2 regions of the Stappia sp. ABD4_338 genome follow, and region 1 is predicted to be linked to the other one. Evidence: riboswitches for the same ligand, from Rfam matches in the RefSeq annotation. Region 1 holds a riboswitch; the other holds the start of a gene.

What was found. Region 1 has a riboswitch for cobalamin ahead of ACYX4S_RS07500 (DUF4198 domain-containing protein). Riboswitches for the same ligand answer to the same signal wherever they lie in the genome.
Region 2: another riboswitch for cobalamin. It lies ahead of ACYX4S_RS08765 (ABC transporter substrate-binding protein); the one in region 1 lies ahead of ACYX4S_RS07500 (DUF4198 domain-containing protein).

What each region holds. Positions count from the first base shown of each region.
Region 1 covers NZ_CM149982.1:1,625,963-1,631,006, reverse strand. Annotated here, with positions in the region: gene cbiQ (cobalt ECF transporter T component CbiQ) at 1-599, opposite strand, end outside; gene ACYX4S_RS07510 (cobalt ABC transporter permease) at 603-1,235, opposite strand; gene cbiM (cobalt transporter CbiM) at 1,232-1,858, opposite strand; gene ACYX4S_RS07500 (DUF4198 domain-containing protein) at 1,888-2,685, opposite strand; cobalamin riboswitch at 2,849-3,064, opposite strand; gene ACYX4S_RS07495 (inositol monophosphatase family protein) at 3,190-4,053, opposite strand; gene aptA (omega-aminotransferase AptA) at 4,221-5,044, opposite strand, start outside.
Region 2 covers NZ_CM149982.1:1,887,598-1,892,641, reverse strand. Annotated here, with positions in the region: gene ACYX4S_RS08775 (ABC transporter ATP-binding protein) at 1-761, opposite strand, end outside; gene ACYX4S_RS08770 (FecCD family ABC transporter permease) at 758-1,795, opposite strand; gene ACYX4S_RS08765 (ABC transporter substrate-binding protein) at 1,792-2,805, opposite strand; cobalamin riboswitch at 2,950-3,154, opposite strand; gene ACYX4S_RS08760 (acyl-homoserine-lactone synthase) at 3,493-4,146, opposite strand; gene ACYX4S_RS08755 (helix-turn-helix transcriptional regulator) at 4,258-4,977, opposite strand; gene ACYX4S_RS08750 (hypothetical protein) at 5,010-5,044, opposite strand, start outside.

The DNA.
Region 1 (5,044 bases):
AGGAATCCGATGGACTTGTAGGTATGAAGCGAGTTGCGAAGGCGGAATGAGCGCACCTTCATCGCACCGCGCAGCCTCTGGTACTCCTGATGAAGCACCGAGATGTAGCGCACGGTGAACATCAAAAGATGCACGAGTGTCTCGGGTGTCCTGAGCCTGTGCAGCGCATGTCCGAGCGTCACCGGCTCCAGCGTTCCCACGAGCACCATGAGCATCAGGATGACCGCATTGGCCTTGAGCGCGATCTCCGCTGCCTTCAGAGCGCCCTCGAGCGAGAACGGAAAGCCGAATACGAAGAAGAGCGGCGTGCCCGGAACCGTGAACGGCAACAGCACGAGCATGAAGATGATAAAGCCGTCCATCGCCGCCATGCGCCGCAGCGTTCCCTTCAGCGGCAGACGGGTGGCGAGCAGCATGGCCAGCGAAACGCCGAAGCCGAGCGCCAGCACGGCCAGGCTCTTGAGGCTGACGACAAGGACCGCGAAGAACAAGGCGGCCAGAAGCCGGCTTCTCGGGTCGAGACCGTCCAGAAAGTTTTCGGTACGCGCGCCGTCCGCACCGATCAGAACCTTCGGACCCGACGAGACGAGGTGTCCCATCGGTCAGGTTCTGGCCATCTTGCGCCGCGCGGCGACATAGAAGAACACGCCGAACAGACCGGCGATATAGCCCATCCCGCCAAGGATCGTCTGCAAGTCGTTCTTCTCCTTGTAGGCGGCGATCTCGCGGCGCAAGGGCGTGACCTCCCTGTGGATCATCTCGCGAAGGAGTTCCCGGTTTTCAGCCAGAACCGCCGCATCGGCCGCGGCACTATTCGTGTTCGCCGCAACGGATACGCTTCCGGCTCCCGGGCTCTTCGCCGCATCACCGGACACGCCGGGGGCCGTGGCCGACCCGGCTCCTGCAATCCGGGGCAGTTCCTCCAGGCCCATGCGAACCTCGGCGACGTGCCCTGCCCCCAGGTTCGCCCTGAACACATGCACAACCCGGCTAGTCGGCGTGAACGAGAAGAAGCCGTCCTCGTCGGTCGTTGCCTCGCCGAGCTTGGCGCCGTCCTCGTCGAACACCTCGACCAGCGTGTTTGCGGCCATGTCACCGTTCGAGAAGCCGACTTCCCCCTCGATCATGCTGCCGCTTGCAAAGACCGAGGCAATGACCTTGTGGGCAAGGGCCGACTGGAAGGAGGCCAGGGCGAAAACCAGTCCGACGATGACGGACACTGTCACCTGTTTCATGCGACGCTCTCCGAAGATGCCTGCAGTCCGATAAAAAGCTCCGGCTTGACCTTGCGCGCCAGGTAGACGGCGAAGCCGGTGAGGATGCCCTCGATTGCCATGACCGGGATGTGGGCGAAGAACACGAGCTTGGCGGCGGGCATGAACTCCTCACCGCTCATGGCAAGCGAAAGGCCGACGAGGAGCGTCGTGAAGACGATCGAGAGCGCACCGCCAATTCCGCCCACGACGGCAGCGACAACCGGTGATCTCGCGGCCAGCCCCGACCGACACAGGTAGTAGACCGCCACCGCCGGCAGCGCGATGTTCACCGTGTTGACGCCCAGAACGGTAAGGCCGCCGAAGCCGAAGAAGATCGTCTGCAGAAGCAATCCGACGAAAAGCGCCGGAAAGGCAGCCCAGCCGAGCACGAGCCCGGCCAGACCGTTCAGGATCAGATGGACGCTCGAGGGCCCGATGGGCACATGGATCAGGGATGCCACGAAGAACGAGGCACTGAGCACTCCGGCCGCGGGGATTTTCTCCATGGGGAGCTTGCGCAAACCCATCGCGATGCCGCCGGCGGCCAGCACGGCCCCGGCAACCACCACACCATGCGACAGTGCGCCGTCGACGATATGCATGCACGCCTCCTCCGGCCCGGGCCTGCCCCTTACTCGACGTCGTAGGCGCGGACCCAGATAACCGCATCCTGGCTGAGTTCCTTGCCCTCATGCTCCTTCACGGGACCGGAACCAAGCGCCGCGAACCCCCAGAATCCCGCCTTGGGAATGCCGAAGGTGAAGTATCCGTTCTCGTCCGAGATCGCGACCACAGCACCGCCCGGCATCGGGGATGCCTTGGGCGCCACCGGCGTGTTTGCGTTCATGTCGGGCTCGGCCGCCATGTATTCGATCTCGATCTCGGCGCCGGGGACCGGCTTGCCCTCGGACAGGACACGCCCGGAGAACGTCGAGCCGGCAACGATGTTGGTCGGCCGGTTCAGCGGCAGGATCTCCGTGACAAGTCCCTGCGGCTCCATCCAGTCGGTCGGCATCTCGTTGCGGTTCACGTAGGACTTCGTGATCTGCTGGATGAAGATGTCCTCGCTCTCCTCGTAGTAGGGAGCGGGCTCCACGACGAGCACGTAGTCGCCGCTGCGTTTCACCGGCAGCGTCGCGTCGAAGGCCGCGGCCTCGTTCTCCGTTCCCGCGAAGGTGATCGGCTTCAGGGATCCCTTGAGATCGATCTTCTCGCCGCGATGGACGGCGTAGAACTGGATCGGGTCGCCCATGTCCATGACATGACCGTTCTCGAAGGGGTGCCAGAAGATGAGTTTGACCGGAACGTCACCTGCCTTTTGCAGGTTCACCTCGGGCGTATAGGCGAGCTGGAAATGCGCCTGCGCGGCAAGCGGAGCGAGAAGAGATGCGGCGCAAAGCGCACCGAGTCCGAGCCTCGAGAAATTCATGTAGCGTCCCTCTCAATGGGCCGCCGGCTTGAACAAGCCGGCACGGTCGACTGAAAGGACGATCGGGGAAGGATGCGGAAAGCGGAGACGGAATTCACCTGTCGCTCACCCGCGTGACGCTCACCCCGGCGTCCGGTTGCGGTGGTCACGAGGCTGCCCAAGGCAGATCGTGACATCAGCGGCAGGTCTCCTGGCTTGCGGGTCATCGCCTGAACCGGCCTTCCCGGCGCATAGCGCCAGTGGCATCGTCGGTTCCGGCTCTCCGCTCACAGTTGCGGGGGCAGCCACGGTTTCGGTCCCTGTTGGGTACGCCTCACCGTGTTCCCTTTTAATCCCAGGGCCAGACCTGACCCCGAGAACCGTTGACGCGACAACATGGCCCCGGCCGTTCCGGCTTGTCAATCACAAGTCGCGACCCAGTTGAGACACGCCGGGCAAGGCGACGCGTCAACATCGCCCGCATCAGCGCGGAACATCTACCGGGACACAGGAGAAGACCCTACGTCAGCCCTTGGTTGAAGCCATTCGCGCGACATCGAGCGCGACATCCCTGCTCGAAGCGATGATGAGCGGACCGTCACTGCGTGCCGGCAGATAGGGAGCGGTTCCTGCAACCGTTGCGTGCCCGCCCGCCTCGGCGACGATCAGCGCACCGGCGGCGTGGTCCCACGGCTTGGGTTCCGGAGAAACCGCGTAATCGGCGTAACCGAAGGCGATGGTGCGATACTCGTGGCAGGAGCAGCGCAGGGCCCGGGTCGGCCCGAGCGGAGCGAAGCGGGCCATCACCGGCGCCCGGTCCATCGGCTCGAACAGGTCGACCGGAACGAATCCCTGCAGCCGGCCCGCCGGCGGACGAGGCCGGGTCGTGAGACGGCGAGGCGTACGGCCGGGCGCCGAGAACCAGGCTCCCTGCCCCTTGTGCGCGACGATCCAGTCATCGAGGACCGGATCATACAGAAGGCCGAACACCGGCTGCCCGCGCTCGACAACGCTCAAGATGACGCCAAAGGCCGCGATACCCGACGCGAAATTGCTGGTTCCGTCGACGGGGTCGATGACCACACAGGTCTTCGCATCTTCCATCAGAGCAAGAAGATCGGGCGTCTCGGAGACCGCCTCCTCGCCGATCACGAGCGCGTCGGGAAGAAGATCGCGCGCGGCGATGGTGATTGCCGCTTCCGCCGCGTGATCGGCGATGGTCACGAGATCATCCGGCCCGGCCTTGGTGTCGATCTCCTCGTCCGCCAGGTTCCGGAAGCGGGGAAGGATCTCCCGCGCTGCCGCAGCCCGAACGATCTCGATCAGCGCCGCCCCGGTCGCCTCGTCAATGCCGGCCACCAGTCCCTCGCCCGTTGCACCATCGTTCACCGCATCATCCTTTCGTACCCGTGACGGGCTGCATGTGCTTCGTCAGCAACCCGTTGATTCGACGCGAGAGTCTAAAGCCCCGTCATTGCGATTTGTTGTCAGAGTCAAAAGCGCCCGGAGGCTGAGCCTCCGGGCGCGGCAATCGCTGCGGTGCGGCGATCAGACGATCATTCGCAGACCTTCAGGGCATCACGGACACATTCCGCCATGCGTGCGACTTCGCCCGGCTCCACGATCAGCGGCGGCGACAGCGCGATGATGTCGCCGGTCACTCGGATCAGGACGCCTTCCTCGAAACAGCGCGTGAAGACCTCGTAGCCACGCGCGCCGACCTGACCGGCCCGCGGCGCCAGTTCGATGCCCGCGACCAGGCCGATGGTGCGCACATCGATCACATGCGGCTCTCCGCGAAGCGCGTGCATCGTGTCGCTCCACAGGGTCTCGAGCTCCGCCGCGCGGGTCAGGAGCCCCTCGTTGGCGTAGATGTCCAGCGTGGCAAGGCCGGCCGCGCACGCGACCGGATGGCCCGAATAGGTGTAGCCGTGGAAGAGTTCGATCGCGGCCTCGTCGCCCTGCATGAGCGCGTCGTGCACGTGGTCCTTGGTGAAGACCGCGCCCATCGGCAGCACACCGTTGGTCAGCGCCTTGGCGGTCGTGAAGATGTCCGGCTCGACGCCGAACCGGTCGACCGCGAACGGCGTTCCAAGACGGCCGAATCCCGTGATGACCTCATCGTAGATCATGAGGATGCCGTGCCGGTCGCAGATCTCCCGCAGGCGCTTGAGGTAGCCCTTCGGCGGCACCAGAACGCCCGTGGACCCCGCGACGGGCTCCACGATCACCGCCGCGATGGTGTCGGCGCCATGAAGGCCGACCAGCCGCTCCAGATCATCGGCCAGTTCCGCACCGTGTTCCGGCTCGCCGACGCTCCACGCGTTGCGCTCCAGGTCATGTGTGTGGCGCATGTGATCGACGCCGGGCAGCATCGCGC
Region 2 (5,044 bases), 260 kb from region 1:
AACGAGAAGACCGGGAGGCCACCCGAGGGGTGCGGAATGAGCTCGGCGTGAATGCGGAAAACGTCTCGGACAAGGGCGGGCGTCAGCACCTCCGCCGGTGGCCCCAGGGCAATGCAACGGCCACTTTCCATGACCAGAAGCCGATCGCAGCGCAGTGCATGCTGCAGATCATGAAGCGCGATCACGGCCGTCACCGCCAGGCTCGACACAAGATCCAGAATTGCGAGCTGATGATGCACGTCGAGATGGTTTGTCGGTTCGTCCAGCAGCAGGATCTCGGGCCTCTGCGCATGGGCCTTGGCAATGTGTGCGCGCTGCCGTTCTCCGCCGGAAAGCGTGGACCAGTCGCGCTCGGCCAGGTGGTCCATCGACACCGCGCTCAGGGCATTCGTCACGGCCAGATCATCCTCGCAACTCCACCGGTGCAGTGAGCCCACCCAGGGGGTACGTCCGAGCTCCACCGCATCCCGTACCGTGATCCGCTCGCCCGTGTCGGAAGCCTGTTCGACGAACGCAAGGCGTTGGGCGATTTCGCGCCGCCGCATCCGGGCCATTGACCGGCCCTGCAGGCGCACCTCACCTTCCGTGGGCGCGCGAAGGCCGGCCATCAGGCTGAGCAGCGTGGATTTTCCGGACCCATTGGGGCCGATCAGACCAAGCGTTTCCCGCCGCTTCAGTCGAAGGTCGATATGGGAGACAATCGATCGGCCCCGCGTGGCCCAGCCGACACCGGAGAGCTCGAGTTCGGGACTGTCGTTCATCGCTGCCGCCCCCGGACCATGATCAGGCCGAAGGCCGGTGCGCCGACCAGTGCCGTGATAACCCCGATCGGCAGAACCTGACCGGGGATCACGATCCGCGAGACAACGTCGGACAGGACCAGGAACACCGCTCCGGCCAGCGCTGTCGCGGGGACAAGCCGGGTATGACGCGGGCCGACCAGGAAGCGCATCGCATGTGGAATGACCAGTCCCACGAAGCCGATTGCGCCGGCAATCGAGACAACGATTGCCGTCATGAAAGCAGCGGTCGCGATGAGGATGGCCTGCGCGCGACGTACGTCGATGCCGAGTGAGGCGGCACTGTCGGAGCCGAAGGTAAAGGCGTCGAGTGTTCGCGCGTGCCAGAGGGATATCGCGATCCCGAGGAAGGCCATCGGCAGGGCCAGTTGCACATCGGGCCAGCGTACGCCGGAGAGGTTACCGAGCAGCCAGAACATAATGCCGCGTGCCTGTTCCGCGCTGGCGGACTGCGCGATGATCAACGCCGTGAGGGCATTGAACATCTGCGATCCCGCAATGCCGGCGAGAATGATGATGCCGGCGCCCCGAACACCGACCCCTCCGCCGGCCGCTTTCGCCAGTACCGCAACAAGTGCGAAGGCGGCTAGCGCCCCGACAAATGCGCCTGCCGACATGCTGACGACGCCAGCTCCCACCCCCGCCACGGTGACCGTGACAGCTCCGGTGGACGCACCGGCCGAGATCCCGAGAAGGTATGGTTCAGCCAGCGGATTGCGCAGCAGCGCCTGCAGGATCATCCCGGACAGCGCAAGCCCGGCTCCGCCGCTGGCCGCGACAACGGCCCTGGACAGGCGATAGTGCCAGATGACGCTGGCCTGAATGGGGTCGAGCGTCTGATCGGAAAATCCGAGCTTTGCCGAAAGCACCTGGAGAACGGTCGAGAGCGGGATACGGGTTTCTCCAACAACCGTTGCAAGGAGAAGCGCAGCGGCCAGCAATGGGGGAGCCAGCCACAGCCATCTCACGGAGCGGACCGCTGCGCTGCCCGTCATTGGGCGAGACCGTATCCGGACAGGGCTTGTGCCAACGCCTCGAGCGCGAATATGGAGCGCACCGACGGATCCATCGCGTTGGCGTCTATGACGATGATACGCCCTTCCTTCACGGCTTCCATTTCCCGCGTCAGAGGGTCGCTCGCGAGAAACTCCCGCTTGATCGCGATGTCATCGGCCGGAAAGCGGCGGCGATCCATATCTGCCGCGACGATGAAGGTGGGGTCGGCGGTTGCAATCGTTTCCCAGCCAACCGTCGGCCATTCCTCGTGGGAGGTTACGACGTTTGAGACACCCAGGGTGGAGAGCATCCAGCCGGGAACCGCGTTGACGCCGGCGACATAGGGATCGATCGCGAGATCCGCGGACGAGTACCAGAACACACCGGACACATTGTCGGGAAGATCGAGATCGCGCGCCATCTTGACGGCGGCGATTTCGCGGGCCTTCAGCTCGGAGACGAGCTCCTCGCCGCGATCGGAAACGTCGAAGATCAGGGCGAGCTCCTTGATGCCCTGGTAGAGCAGGGCGGGGTCGTACATGACCGAGCGTTCGCCATCCATGGTCTGCGTGTTGTCCTTGCCGACGCATTCGGTCGGCATGATCCAGCTCGGGATCTTCGCATCGTCGAACATCTCGCGCGTGCCGACGACACCCTGCGGCCCGATCATCCACTCATAGGCCGTCACGACAAGCTCGGGCCGCTTGGCCAGGACGCTCTCGAAACTCGGGGCGTTGTCCGAAAGGCGCTCGATCCTGGAATTGACCTCCGCGAACTCGGGCAGAACCGGGTTTATCCAGAGTGCGGTCCCGGACACCTTGTCCGCGAGGCCGAGCATGTAGAGGATTTCCGTCGTGCTTTGTCCAACGCTGACGACACTCTCTGGCGCCCGCTCGAAGGTAATCTCATGCCCGCAGCTCGACAGGGTCAACGGATACCGGGTGCTTTCAGCCTGTCCGTACGAAACGGAGGCGAACAGGGCTGCGACCGTTAAAAGGGGAAAACGCATCGTGTCTCCTCGTGATGCAGTTCGAATGGCTCGAACAACGAGGGAGTTGACGCAGACGAGGGCATGGCGACGACGGACTGGCGGTCATTGCCGTTCAGAACTCGCCGGAGACGAGCTCAACCTCGCCGACACACCTCGTCCGGCTCGTTGGTCGTTGTCCCGGCAGGTCTCCTGGCTTGCGGCTCGAGCGTCCTCCGTCACCTTCCCGGCGTTTGGCCAGTGGCATTGACGGTGGACTTGCCGCTTACAGTTGCGAGGGCAGCCCCGGTTTTGGCCCCTGATGGGTAATCCGCACCGTGTTCCCTTTTCATCCGCGCTCAATTGGCGGAACCGTGACACGCTTCTTTTAGGCGAGAGGTGATCGGAGAGGCAAGGGCCTTCATCTGCTGGTTGAAAAGGCTCTCGGGGATGCGTATTCCGCGCTGCACGTCAACTTCTGTCTGGCCGGCCGCGCGAGTATGAGGGGGGTACCGCCGCCAAGACGCGTCCTGGGTGCCCCGCTCATCTGGTTGTCCGCACACGTAAATTAGCCCTGTTCTGGCTTTGCGGCACCGCTGGTACTGCACCGAGGATCCACCTCTGATCACTCTGCAGGACAGACTTCGGATCTAGTTCCAAATCACGAGATGACGCTGGCGAGCACCCGCCAGCGTCTTGTGTCTAAGCCGTTCCTTGCTGCGGGAGACTTTATGCGAGCAATGCCGCCAAGGGGTCTGTCGGAGCCGGCTTTTCGAGCACCCGGCCTGTGATGCCACTTGCTTCCCGAAGAGAGGAGATCATTTCTGCGTTCGTGTCGAAGAGCCCGGCGTAGGCCATCACCTTTCCATACCTCTTCGGAACACCGATCGTGTTGGCAGCACAGTTTGCCCGCTTGAACAATCGCGCCATAACAGAATCGTAGACAGAAACGATGCTGGTCAGTCCCACGAGCATCCCGACTTCCGCCATTCCGATCAGCAGCTCGCCCGTGACCTCATTGACGTTTCCGCGGCCTCGTCCCGCACAGGCATAGTCGGGATCGATCGAAAATCGCGAGCTCTCCCAAATCAGAGGGTCTGCCACTTCAAGATCGTCCGGAAGCAGGTCCGAGAACACATCGCGGAGCATGTTGGGGCCAGTGGTTGGCAGCAGGCGAACAGATCCCCGCACGTCCTGGGTTTCCGGGTTGATCGACATCACGTACAGCGGATTGCACTGGTCGAACACATCGATCTCCCATCCGTCTTCGACGGTCACAGCCCAACGAAGCCGGTCATGGAAAACCTGAGCCCGGATCGTGTGCATCCGGTCGATTTCAAACGGATGCTGAATGCGGTCAATTCCCTGGATAAGTCTGATCATTTCAACCTCCCCTTGCTGGAATGGTGCAATTTTTGCAAAGGGATTTTTTCTATAATACTCCGTAAAATGGCAGGGTTGAGTAGTTTTTGGAATGGCGGAAACCTGAGGGGTTTAAATCAATCCCAAGCGAATTGCTCTAGTCACGGTGTGGGTTGTGTTCAGTGCGTTCAATTTTCTTCTTGAAATTTCCATGTATGACTTCACAGTTCCTTTGCGAAGATTCATTATGATCGCTATGTCTTCGTAAGTTTTCCCCTCAGCTGCCCATTGCAGGCATTCGAGTTCGCGTGGCGACAGCCGTGGAATCTGTTGCTCAGCTCCATTGATGCGAAGGATCATGTCGTGTGTTGCTGCCGCAACGATCTGGAACTCTCGCATCAGATGCTTTCGCATCAATGCCCATTCGTTTCCGTCATCATTGCTTGTGATTGAGAGCATGGCTATCGCGCCGTGTGCCCCGCGGATCGGAATGGTCAGCCCCTGCGATCCAACACCGAATTCATTGGCCTCCCCAAAAAAGCGTTTTGTCTCGGGCTTGGAGCGGTCGAACGTTGACCAATCCGTCGGCAACAGATTTCTAAGGCCGGCTGGAACGACTGGGTCGATGTCGACGAAGCCCTCATCCTTGTAATGCTGGACCCACTCCTCCTGGTAGGTAACCGCAATTAGGGGCTCATCAATCCTGACCTCGGGTATCCGAGTTGCGAAGTAGACAACGTTGGCCAGACCATAGTGGTCTCTTGTCGATTGTAGCAGGGACAGGCACTCGGCTTCGGTAGCGACCTTGGAAAACTGATCGACAACAGCGGCAAAATTGACGGTGGTCGGCATGTGAGGTGCCTCCATCAGGTATGCGCAGCACGCTATGCGCTATCAATCTCTGCGTGTGAACCTTTCA